One region of the Robertmurraya sp. FSL W8-0741 genome, then DNA from elsewhere that is predicted to be linked to it. Evidence: predicted binding sites of a transcription regulator. Region 1 holds the regulator's gene; each other region holds the start of a gene.
What was found. Region 1 encodes LexA, which represses DNA repair genes until DNA is damaged. Its sites were predicted from a motif close to CGAACATATGTTCG; they were not measured.
Positions count from the first base shown of each region.

Region 2: the regulator LexA is predicted to act here: its motif matches at 2,041-2,054, upstream of NST02_RS23265 (YolD-like family protein).
Region 3: the regulator LexA is predicted to act here: its motif matches at 1,631-1,644, upstream of NST02_RS10235 (DNA polymerase IV).
Region 4: the regulator LexA is predicted to act here: its motif matches at 1,332-1,345, upstream of uvrB (excinuclease ABC subunit UvrB).

Region 1 is NZ_JBBOQG010000001.1:2,976,509-2,979,726, forward strand. It holds gene NST02_RS14445 (YneB family resolvase-like protein) at 1-454, opposite strand, end outside; gene yneA (cell division suppressor protein YneA) at 465-779, opposite strand; gene lexA (transcriptional repressor LexA) at 934-1,557, shown strand; gene NST02_RS14460 (DUF4183 domain-containing protein) at 1,970-2,317, opposite strand; gene NST02_RS14465 (DUF4183 domain-containing protein) at 2,475-2,855, shown strand.
Region 2 is NZ_JBBOQG010000001.1:4,774,213-4,777,430, forward strand. It holds gene NST02_RS23260 (siderophore ABC transporter substrate-binding protein) at 1-751, opposite strand, end outside; gene NST02_RS23265 (YolD-like family protein) at 1,747-2,010, opposite strand; gene NST02_RS23270 (YolD-like family protein) at 2,114-2,452, shown strand; gene NST02_RS23275 (hypothetical protein) at 2,782-2,961, shown strand; gene NST02_RS23280 (SDH family Clp fold serine proteinase) at 2,963-3,218, shown strand, end outside.
Region 3 is NZ_JBBOQG010000001.1:2,127,036-2,130,253, forward strand. It holds gene NST02_RS10230 (YolD-like family protein) at 1-338, opposite strand, end outside; gene NST02_RS10235 (DNA polymerase IV) at 349-1,578, opposite strand; gene NST02_RS10240 (PhzF family phenazine biosynthesis protein) at 1,998-2,900, shown strand; gene NST02_RS10245 (cation diffusion facilitator family transporter) at 3,107-3,218, opposite strand, start outside.
Region 4 is NZ_JBBOQG010000001.1:976,793-980,010, reverse strand. It holds gene uvrB (excinuclease ABC subunit UvrB) at 1-1,248, opposite strand, end outside; gene NST02_RS04645 (methyl-accepting chemotaxis protein) at 1,749-3,218, opposite strand, start outside.

The DNA.
Region 1 (3,218 bases):
TTTGAGGTTCGTAACCATCTTTAACAGCCCGCTTCATGCCTCTTTTAATTTTACTATTATGTAATTTCCTTTGGTATTCTTCCACCATTGCAACAATTTGTAAAACCATTGAATCCGATTCGGAGATTTGCAGCTCTCCGTTGTGAGCAATTGAAAAAAGAGAAACGCCCTCTTTCATAATACAATGAAGCAAGGCAATTTTCGCATTGCCTCTTCCCAGTCTTGTTTCATCTTGAATAAGAACAATTTTTACATCTTGATCTTTAATGATAGAAAGCATCTCCAAGATGCCTTCACGCTCATAATCATAGCCGCTCGCTTTTTCTTTTATCACTTTAATAACGTCAAGATGATATTGTTGAGCTAAGGTCAATAATTCTTCTTCCTGTCTTGCCAATGATGTTTCTTGGGTATCCTTATTTGTACTAACACGGCAGTAAATAATTGCTTTCATTGAATTATTTCTATTCATCTTCTCGGCTGCTGGCAATATATAATCCATCTTTCTTAACCGGAATGACGATAGAGTCTCCTACATAGATTGTCTCATCAATTTCATTCGCGTTTTTTACCCACTTGATAAATTCAGCAGGAGAAAGCTGATGTTCGTCAGCGTACGTTTCCGCAAACTTCCATAAGGAATCCCCTTCCTCAACTTTAATTGTTAAATAATCTTCCTCTATAGAAGTAGGCGTTTTTTCTGCCAACACAAATGCGAGTACAAAGCTCAAACCAATTAATAGAATTGCGTAACAATATTGATTCCATAGTTTCTTCATCTTTCACACCTCAAACTAAGAATATATGTTCGTTATTAATTTCATTATAATACGAACGTTTGTTTCTAGTCAATAAAAAGTTCGAACTTATGTTTGTATCAGTTGGAAATACATGCTATAATCAAAGCAAGAAATAGAATTCGAGGTGTGTAATATGGTAAAGCTATCAAAAAGACAGCAAGATATTCTTGAATTTATAAAAGACGAGGTCAAGCTAAAGGGATATCCGCCATCCGTAAGAGAAATCGGTGAAGCTGTTGGCCTCGCATCTAGCTCAACCGTTCACGGGCATTTAGCTAGACTCGAGAGCAAGGGGCTCATCCGCCGGGACCCAACGAAACCACGTGCGATTGAAATTTTAGAAGCTGATGAAGAAGCAAATATTCCGAAAAGTAGAGTAGTAAATGTACCCATTGTCGGAAAAGTTACTGCCGGACTGCCGATTACGGCAATCGAAAATGTGGAGGAGTATTTTCCATTGCCTGAGCGCTTTGCAGCAGACGACGAACATGTATTTATGCTTGAGATTATGGGAGAAAGTATGATCGAAGCCGGGATTTTGGACGGTGACTATGTCATTGTTAGGCAACAGCAATCTGCCAGTAATGGAGACATTGTGGTAGCAATGACTGAAGAAGATGAAGCAACGGTAAAACGCTTCTTCAAAGAAAAAGATTATATTCGTTTGCAGCCTGAAAACTCAACGATGGAACCGATTATTTTGAGAAACGTCTCCATTTTAGGAAAAGTTATCGGTGTTTACCGTCATATACACTAATCTTATCAATCTCTTAAAGCAGGTTATCCTGCTTTTTTTGTTCCTTTTGAATAATTTTTCTTCGTTTACTACATATTAAAAGAAAAAATTTTGAAAGGGTTTTTATATGAGCACTCTTATTTCTCAATTTCTAGTCAGCTTACTCTCTTCTTCTCTTGATATGAAGTATAACTTAAATTGGCATCGCAAACTCATTCTTCTCTTTATTCCCCTTTTTATCTTTTTTGCTTTTTTGCAAACAGAATATTTGCTTAAGAGAATAGAGATAAAACAATCGACAGAAACTAAAAAATAACTGGGAAAAGTTTAGCAATATTATCCGCTCTAGGCTGACTGCAAACAAATAAGTCGAAGACGTGAAGAACTAAAGACTACTAAAGGGCAACGATTACTTTTTCTTATCCCTCAATCATTAAAATTTTAACATTTGCAAAATCACCGGAGCACCTTTCGGGGGCACGTCTTCTGTTTTTAATGTAATTTCTCCTTTTTGCACTGCGTAGCAGTCCTTCGGCTGCAACACTCCGTTAATAAAAAGATTCATATATGATACTTGCGAGGGGGCAAGAATTACCTGCTTCCCTAATTCAGGAATTCCATCTACTTCTTTGTATGATTTTGATTCTCCATCTGAAACGGTGTAGTATTCGTATACTTCCACTTTTTTAGGAAGATGATGGCGGGAGATGACAGGAGGAATTAACGGAATGGTCAAAAAGGGTTTGATAAAATGATTGCGATCCCTATTTTTAGATGCCACCTTTTCTTTCCTCCTTTATGCTCACGATACATGCCTTTTTCAACATTATATAAATAGGTCGAGATTATGTGCTTGGTCTTACATTATCTATACGTAAGTTTAGTCAATAAATGACAACAGGCATAATATAGTAAAAACTTGGAAAGGAGGAGTTACCTTGCCCCTGCAGATTATGAAACTAGCAATTAGTGCAACTTCGACGATTAGCACATTTCCAACTGTTGAAAGATTCTTCACTGAAGCGGCAGAACAAGTTACTGGCGATGGTACTTTAACGATTGCGGTTGAGGATTTCTGGACTGACACTGGAGCAGCAGCAGACACACTTCCAGAATTAACGGCTGACAATAGCTACATTAATGTTTATATAAATGGTGTGCTGCAAATGGATGACTTAATTGCCTACACGCCAGGTGCTACTGGTGTAGGACAATTAGTGATAACTGTTCCTACTGGTTCAACAATTGAAGCAGCATCTCCAGTCGTCCTAGTTGTCACAAACTTTGCGCCAACAAGCGATACAACGATTATCACCTAAGTAAATCTCACCTCTGAAAATGATATTTCAGGGGTTTGTTTTTTTGCATATTACCATTTAATACGCATCAAAAAAAACAGATGCCTGTCAAAAAACCCTTCAGTTTAACGGAAAAGCGTGCGAGACCAAGCATCACACGAAATGAGGCAAAAATCGTTTTATCAACAATTCTGTTAATAAAGCTTATCTAATAAAGTTTATATTGATGCTTCATAAAATATTGAATATAATTTATGAAATGCCTCTGTAGCTCTAGAAGGGAAGAGCGCCGGAAAACATTGTAGAACCGGGTCGCAAGGCAAGGGTTTCAGAAGCACCGAAAAGCAAATTAGCTGAGGCAGGTGAAATTCCTAGCCGGTGAAA
Region 2 (3,218 bases), 1.8 Mb from region 1:
TCTCAACTTCTAAAGCTGGAATCCATCCAAAAATTTCAAATAACGGACCCCAAACACGTCCAGTGTGCGGAGCTGAAAAGTTTATATTTCCACCTGAAACGATAACACTCATCACTCTATCGCTGCCATTATACGCAGACTTAGCTTTTTCAATCGCCTGCTCAAAACTAGCTATCAATTGTTCAGCCTCTTCATTTTTATCAAAAATTTTCCCCAAATTAAGGGTAGTTTCTTTAAATCCATTTACTAAATTTTCTCCAGGCGCACTGGCTTCCTCAGAAACGTCAACATTTAGATCAATAACAGCAGCATTTGGCACTAATTTTTTTATATCTTCATAATATCCGGAAAACCTTTGACCTACGATAACAAGCTCAGGGTCTACAGCCGCTATTATTTCAAGGTTTGGCTCACGGTGATTCCCAATATCTTGAACGTTTTCATCTATTACATACGGTGAATCCGAGGTCATTACCGCTTTTGGTACAGCAGCTAACTCAATATTCCAATCTGCCAACGTTTCAAACGTTCTATTATCCAAAGCTACTACATTCTTGGGATTTACAGGAACCGTAACCGTTCCGTGTGCATCAGTGATTTCAACTGTTGCAGGTTCGGTTGCCTCCTCTTCTTGCTCACTTGCTTCAGGTTCATTATCCTCAGTTTCACTATTTGCATTATCCGCACTTGAACATGCCGCCAACATCAAAATAAAAATGGCCATAATGACAGTTAATTTAAACTTCCCCATCTCTCTTACCTCTTTCCTTATGTATTATAAATTTTTAAAATTCAGAGCCTATTGAACTGATAAATTGACTATCTATGTTCTTTTTTATGCCCTCATAAAATACTCTTTATCTCTATAAAACACAGGCATATCTACAACATAAAACAAGATAATAATTATCGCTTTCAAGCCAGCTCCAACTTTTTCAAATAATCATTTCAATTATTCCTTTTTGATTGATAATGATTATCATTACTATCACACAACTATTATCTTACTTCTAATTGATAATGATTGTCAATATCATTTATGGGAATATTTATAATAAAGGATATTTTATCTGAAAGCGCCTCCATCTATTTTGCTTATGGTCAATCGTACCTAATCGAAAAGGAGGAATACAAGCGTCTATTTATTTTATTTTCATAGACATTAACTTCCTCGTTAATACAATAAGACAGTTAAGACAATCATACGAATCAACAATGTCCACATCTTGGTTATAGCCATACGGTTCACTACCAGAGGGTAATTTTCCACAAGCTCCACCCGGACATAAAAAAAAGGATCGAAAATATCCCCAAAATAAAAAAGAAGCCTCTCAAAAGTTCAATGAACTAATGAGAAGCCTCCGTTAAAAACCTCAATGTTAGCAAAATGTTAACTTTTCACTCTTATCTTACATAAAGTCCTTATATATCAAGGGTTTGGTGACATAATGTCTAGCTGCAACGGCTTGCCCCTCGAGGTCATAAGCCACTCTAGGAATGAAGGAAAAGAGCGCCTTCTTTCCTAGATCGTCATATGCTTGTCGGGGCTGAACAAGCCGTTTCCGCTTTTCGTTATTACATCATGCCGCCCATCTTTGGCGCGTATTTCGCACCGTTTCAGCACCTTTCAAACCCTCTATTTTATTGTATTTCTACTAACCTATATTTCTAGTCATTTTCGTGTTTTTTCAAAACTTAACAGAAAATAAGTGATTTTTATGTGATTAATGTGATTAATGTGATTACTCAACCAGGAGCGCTTTCCACTTTCAAAATATCAATAAATTTTACTTTCTCTGTATTATACCCTACTTCAATATGCACCATCTGTGTTTGGCCATCAAGTTTCGAGATTTTGCATCTTGTTGGCTCACCTTTCCAGATGTGCAAGATCACTACAATACCCTCATTGTGCGCTTCAATAAGTTGATTTGCTAAGTCTTCAAGTTCAAATTCATCCCTTTTTGGTCTAGCTGCTTTCTTAACTTTTTTTGGTTTCGCTAACATCATTTAAAATCACTCCTTTTTAAATATTTTAAACGAACGTATATTCGTTATCAAGTTGATTTTCGAACAAATGTTTGTATAATTAAATCATAAAGGAGATGGTTAAATGAATAAGTTAACGAAAGGTAGTAATTTACGATGGGAATCAAGCCGGATAATGCTACCGGAGCATAAAGAAGAACTTATTAAGTTGGGGAAAGATAAAGAAAAAGTACCTAAGCCAATTTTAGACGAACAAGAACTTGAGCAAATAAACATTGATATTTATAACTCACTTAATTACACCATGCCTATGCGACTTACACTATGGGATGATGGATATTTTAAAGACATTGAGGGCGTAATCGACAAAATTGATTACGTCACTAAGACCTTATTAATCGACACAGACAAGGAGATATTAAGGTTATCGATTAATGACATTAGCAAAACGGAGATGATTTAGTTGGCAATTATCCCAGAGGATGACCGTAAAATCATTGAGCAATCCATTTTATTGCCGATGCTTTTAACAATCCTAGATAGAGACAGGCGAATTTTTGAGTAGCTATCTGTTAAGTTTAAGCCGTCCTATTTTGCTCTCATTGAAAGTATCATTTTTCACAAAAAACATAATAATAATAATAAATGAGTTATGCATAATATTGTAATTTCTTTTGCGACTGAAATTTTTTTATTAATTTCTACAAATTTCTGCACAAGTGATTTTTCAAAAGGTATATTATTTTTATAATTGATGTTAATATATTATAAGAAATAAAGGGAGGTATTAATTTGAAGAACGATGAAATCCGACCAGAAATAACCGACATTTTTAGGAAGTTAAATATTAATAGCAAAGAAAATAGAAAAAAGTATACTTTTGGTTCAACACTGTTAGATGATGAAACAAATAGTAAATTTGTCACCAAACATATTGTTGTAACTCCAACCGAAAGGGGGGAACAAAGATAAAATGCCTAATTGGAGTGAAATTTTAAATGAAATCAATATTTTTAACAATCCTTTTGATTCAATTAGAAGAAAATATCTAAGGGCCTTACATGAAATTACTGAGAGAAATGTAATAGTTTATTATTCAGGATGGCTTCAAAAACAAGAATTAGTTGCTGAACGTTATAATGGTTTTTCTGTTGACGATAGTGACAAAAACGGTTTCATGACAGTTATGAATGGATTAGACAAGACAAAAGGACTAGATTTATTCTTAC
Region 3 (3,218 bases), 850 kb from region 1:
ATTTCAACTTGTAAAATTTTAGTAAAGGAAAGACTCAAAGTATCATCGTCATTCACTATTTTTAACGAACCTTCTATTGGATCAATTTTTTGAATCCAGCCCCAGAACTGTGCTGGTTCGTATTTTTCTGCATAGGTAATCGTAACTGCCCGCATCTGTTCGATTGATTTCAGAATCTCACGATTGATCTCTTCGAGTTGATCATGATCTAGTAGAGGCGGGATAAACTCTTGCTGTTTTCTCTTTTCTTCTAATAACTGTTCTTTATGCTCAGGCAGCATCATCCGACTTGATTCCCAGCGCAAATTATGTCCTTTGCTTAGTTTATTTATTTTCATTTGTTCACTCCTATTTGTAATGTCCACCTATTTTTCTGGCACGCTCAAAAGCTTGCCCTGCTTGAGTTAAAGAAGAGGCCCGAAAAATAGCCGTCCGTCCATATTTGTTCCATATGGCATCTAATGCATGATTTAAGCGCTCTCTCTCCAAATAGTTATCGAATAAATCGATTTGATAGCAGTCAGATGCTTGTAGGTTGGTTAATGAAACACCAAGGCTTCTGACTGGTTGCCGATCCCAGTGTCTTAAAAATAATTCATAGGCTGCAGTAAAAATATCCATATCAAAATTAGTAGGAACCGGCAATGTCATCTGTCTATGGAAACCAGTTGGAGCATCAAAATCAGTCCCTCTAACTCCGCATGAAACGGTAGTTCCCATATAGCCTTTATTCCTACATCTTCTAGCTACTTCAGTACAAAGCTCCAATAAAACGGTTTTGATTTCCCCTATTTCAGAATAATCTCTTGGCAATGTCATATGATGTCCGATTGCTTTTTGCTGCTCATGTGTTTTGACCGAAACAGGAGAATGGTCAATGCCATTGGCGGTTTGCCAGAGAACTTCTCCATTAATACCCCAGCGTTTTTTTAGTATTTCGACGGGAAATGTAGCTAATTCCCCAATTGTAAAGATGCCCATCCCCTGCAAATTTTTCTCCATTCTTCTTCCAACCCCAAACATCTTGCCAACCGGTAGTTTCCAAAGCTGTCCCATATTCGTTTCATCTAGCTTAAATATTCCATCTTCATTTTGTTTTGCAAAGTTATCACAAGCCATTTTGGCAAGAGCTTTGTTTTTGCCAATACCGATCCTCGCATATACTCCGACGTTATTGAAAATTTGTTGCTGCAATGCAGCTGCAATTTCGTACTCATTTCCCAATATGTTCAAGCTTCCAGAGACATCCAAAAATTGCTCATCAACTGAAAATGGCTCAATTAAATCGGTAAATTGCTCCATGATCCGGCTAATCGCCACTGAGACATTTATATAGGTTTGCATATGCGGTTTAACGACAACTAGTTGAGGGCATTTTATTTGAGCTTGCCACAAAAGTTCAGCAGTCTTAATTCCAAAGCTCTTGGCAATTGGACATGCTGCGAGAATAATTCCCGACCTTCTTTCAGGATCTCCGGCTACTACTAGAGGTTTATGCTGATAATCTATATTTCTAACCTTTTCCACAGAAGCATAAAACGATTGAATATCTACAAGGAAAATCACTTTATCCTTCATGCTGATATCTTCCTTTCTCCAAAAGGGAACATATATTCGTATTCATTATATGCGAATATATGTTTGTGTAATACTGGTAAATATTTCTGGGTGGTAAAAAGAATTCTTTTGAGTATTAACAAGAAAAGTAAACATTTGTGAAGAGAAAAAGAGTGACAGTTTTAGATTGGTATCATGAAAATGGTTAGGCAATAGGATTCGGGAAGAAATAATGGAGCAGATGCCATATTCTTGAGTCGGCAGTAGATATAGTAAAAACAGTGATAAATCGATATTTGAAATTCATTAATAATGTAAAATGATTTAAAGGTAGTTCAAGGAGGTTTTATACTCATGTTTGTAGAAATTTTTAACTACGAATTAGAAGGGTTGAAAAAGAATGCAGAAGTGAGTGAGATAAAAGAAAAGGGGGATGGGGTTTGAAGCCTATAAAAGTTTATCATTATGATGCATTTAGCAAAGAGCCTAATAAGGGGAATCCTGCAGGAGTTGTTTTGAACGGAGATGAGTTAACTGAAGAGGAAATGCAGGAGATTGCTTTAAAAGTAGGTTTTAATGAGACGGCTTTTCCAGTTGAATCGGAAGTAGCTGATTTGAGAATACGTTTTTTTACTCCTGGTCATGAAATGAATCTTTGCGGTCATGCCACGATGGCAACGGTTTATGCGTTAAAAACGAAAGGATTGTTAGGGGATAAAACGGATCTAACAATTGAAACAAGAGCTGGAATATTGCCTGTAACGATAACCGGAAGTGACCAATTTATAACGATGAAACAAGCTCAACCAAAATTTGAAAGCTTTAATGGTTCAAAAAAAGAACTAGCAGACTCAATCGGATTGGAAGAATCTGATATCGAAGACAATTTACCAATAGTATATGGAAGTACAGGTACGTGGACATTATTAATACCAATAAAAAAATTAGAGGCATTTAAAAAAATGCGCCCTAATAATCATATGTTCCCTTCTATTTTAAAGGAAATACCCACAGCATCTGTGCACCCATTCTGTATGGAAACCTTTGATTCCAATGCCAATATGCATGCTCGACATTTTTCTTCACCGTATTCAGGTACTGTCGAGGATGCAGTAACGGGTACAGCTTCAGGAGTGATGGGAGCTTTTTATGCGACATACATTAATCATCATTTTAAAAAATCTTTGCACCTTATTGTTGAGCAAGGTCATGAAATTGAAAAAGATGGTCGAGTTATGGTCCGCATTTTAAAAAATAATGAATCTTTAGATGTTGAAATTACTGGAAATGCCGTGTATGTAAAGGATTTTGACATTTTGTTAGAAGAAGCAAAGCCCATTTAGTAAAGTGATTCTTTTCAATCGCAAACAGGCGTATCTGATAATGTTACTGTCCAATGAGAAATAGATTGATTAAAAAGCTTATACAATATAGCAAGTGGAGAACCATTTTCTTCACTTGCTTTTTTGAACAAATCCGCAATAAATCGTAAAAACGCGCACATATCTTCAAAATCTGCGCAATAAACGTAAAGCTAATCAGAATATCTTCAGTGGGGCTCAACATGGACATGTACTTCATAGACTCCATAACCATCCATCAAAACGTCTTCAATTGCGGTTGCAATATCATGAGCTTGCTTGATATCTAAGGTTGAATTG
Region 4 (3,218 bases), 2.0 Mb from region 1:
ACCTGTTGGGCGAATGATTTGTTCGACCATCTCAGGCGTGTGCTCTATTTCATACGGACCAGGAGTCGCCGAAATATAAACAATTTGATTAATATGTTGTTCAAATTCTTCAAATCTCAATGGACGGTTGTCCATCGCTGAAGGCAATCGGAATCCATGATCGACCAGCACTTGCTTTCGTGCTTGGTCACCATTATACATTCCCCGAACCTGTGGCAGCGTCACATGAGATTCATCAATGACAATTAAAAAGTCCTCTGGGAAATAATCGAGAAGTGTATATGGCGTTGAACCGGACGGTCTTAGTGTTAAATGTCTTGAATAGTTTTCAATCCCTGAACAAAAGCCCATTTCTCTCATCATTTCAAGATCATAACGTGTTCTTTGCTCCAAACGCTGAGCCTCAAGGAGCTTATCGTTTTCTCTTAAGTGCTTTAAACGTTCTTCCAGCTCTTTTTCAATATTTTCAATCGCTACTCTCATTTTTTCCTCACGGGTCACGAAGTGGGATGCTGGGAAGATAGCAACATGCTCTCTTTCTCCCATAATTTCACCAGTTAAAGCATCCACTTCACGAATCCGATCAATTTCGTCACCAAAAAACTCTACTCTTAAGCAATGCTCATCCTTTGAAGCAGGGAAAATCTCAACCACATCTCCCCTTACGCGAAAGGTACCACGTTGAAAGTTGATGTCGTTACGCTCATATTGTATATCTACTAATCGTCTGAGAAGCTGATTGCGTTCAATCTCCATTCCTGTTCTTAAAGAAAGAACCATTTCCCGATATTCTTCAGGCGAACCTAAACCATAAATACAGGAAACACTGGCAATGATGATGACATCTTTCCGCTCAAACAAAGCGGACGTTGCCGAGTGACGAAGCTTATCTATTTCATCATTAATACTTGAATCCTTCTCAATAAATGTATCAGTGGAAGGAACATATGCCTCTGGCTGATAATAGTCATAATAGCTGACAAAGTATTCAACCGCATTATTGGGAAAAAAGTCTTTAAACTCACTATAAAGCTGTCCTGCCAACGTTTTATTATGAGCGATGACAAGGGTCGGCTTATTCACTTCCTTAATGACATTGGAAATCGTAAATGTCTTCCCGGTTCCTGTAGCTCCAAGCAAAGTCTGATGCTTCTTCCCCGTCTTTATTCCCTCAACAATTTTTCGTATAGCCTCTGGCTGATCCCCTTGAGGTGAATATTTCGAAACCAATTCAAACTGATCCTTCACACAAAAGCCTCCTTCTCCACTTGAATCCGATGAACTCATATTCTCATTCTACCACAAACAATCAAAAACTAACCAATAATATGCGAACGGATATTCGTTTTTTTTACTTTTGGAAATAGTTTCATTCAAAATTGGGAGTTTGAAAGAGGACTTTGCCAATTTTGAGTGGGGATTGCAAGTGGTTTGGACGAGTTGTACGAAAGTGCGAGGGAGGGTTTCGTGTGCTTTCGCGTCGATTACGCGGATCTTGCTTTGTGCGTGTTTTGGCTGGGATTGCGACGGTTTCTTCCTTGTTTGCGCGTATTCTTCTCAGGATTGCACTGATCTCGTTTTGATTGTGCGCGATCTGTACGAGATTGCACCGATTCCTACTTGTTTGCGCTCCGCTATGATCCAGAGTCCCAGAGGTTTTGATCCTAACCCCCAAGTAACAGCAGCGACAAATAAAAGCGACCACGAAATTGCCATTTCCATTGGTCGCTTTCATTCTCATATTCGCATTAAATCTTGAATTTCTTAATTGCTTCGTCCATCTGTTCAGATAGTGTTTGTAAAAGGTCCGTTGATCTTTTGATATCGTTGAAAATGTTCATCTGCTCTTCGGTTGAGGCGGCAACCTCGGTTGAGTAGCTTGCGGATGCTTGGGATAATTGGGCGACTTCGTCGATGGAAGCGGATAGCTCTTCTGAGGCTGCTGACATTTGTTCCGTTGTTGCTGTCACTTCTTGGAGTTCTTCGTTTACTTTTTGAATCGCCTCAAAGATTCCTTTGAAGGTAGCACCGGCTGAATGGATGGCGTTGACGCCGAGTTCTACCTCATTTATGCTATTGTCCATTTCTGTTACGACCTGTATCGTGGTGTGCTGATATTTTGCAATTAGCCGTGAAATTTGTTCCGCAGAATGCTTGGATTGCTCGGCCAACTTTCTTACCTCGTCTGCTACAACAGCAAATCCCTTGCCATGGTCCCCTGCTCTTGCTGCTTCAATTGCAGCATTAAGAGCTAATAAGTTGGTTTCATCGGCGATATTAGAAATAACTTTTAAAATGAGTTCCACTTCTTGAACCTGTTGCCCCAATTCCTTTGTAACATTAGAGTTTTGGGACACAGTTGCCTGAATCCTATCGATTTGATTCATAACTGTTGTTAGTTCTTCGTCCCCACGTTTAACTTTGTTGATCATCTCTTGTGACGATTCTGCTACATGGCTTGCCGATTCAGCGATATTTTGAATTCCTTGCGCCATTTGTTCAATAGCGACTTTCGATTCATTCGTCTTCTGGAGTTGTGTTTGATTGCCGCTAGCCACTTCTGTTACGGATTTTGCAATCATCGTACTTGCTTCATTTACATCAGAAACATTTGCGTTCAGATGTTTTGCTGCCCCCATTAACTTCATGGAAGTAGCAGAAATATTTAAAATGATCTCTTTCATATTTCGAATCATAACGCTGAAGGCGTCTGATAAAACTTTCATTTCTCCTGAACTATTGCTGTGCTCTTCCTTCATTATTTTATCAGCCGCAACTAGATCACCTTCTGCAATCACATTTGCTGTTCTTGTTAGTGATGGAAATCTTTTCAGCATTCGGTTCACATACAAAAATAAAGCACCACCTGCCATGGCAATGGCCAAAACGTTTACTCCGATGAATAAAGGCAACCCTTCTTTATTAACTGTATTCTGGATAGCCCCTACCGCTCTGGCATCAATATCCACTCCTAATATTCCAATCACACTGCCGCTGCTGTTGGTAATAGGGGCAAACGCTGATAAGTAATCCCCATATTCCGGATCGTGAACAATTTCCGTATGACTCACATTTCCATCAAGAACTGGTTCGATATCTTCGTAAGTTGTTGCCGTAGTTGGAGCACCAATTGATGCGGAAATATCAGAGTCCCTTGGCAGACCATCGATGTACATCATTACATTTTTGTCATCATCCACTGCTAATGTGTAAACATA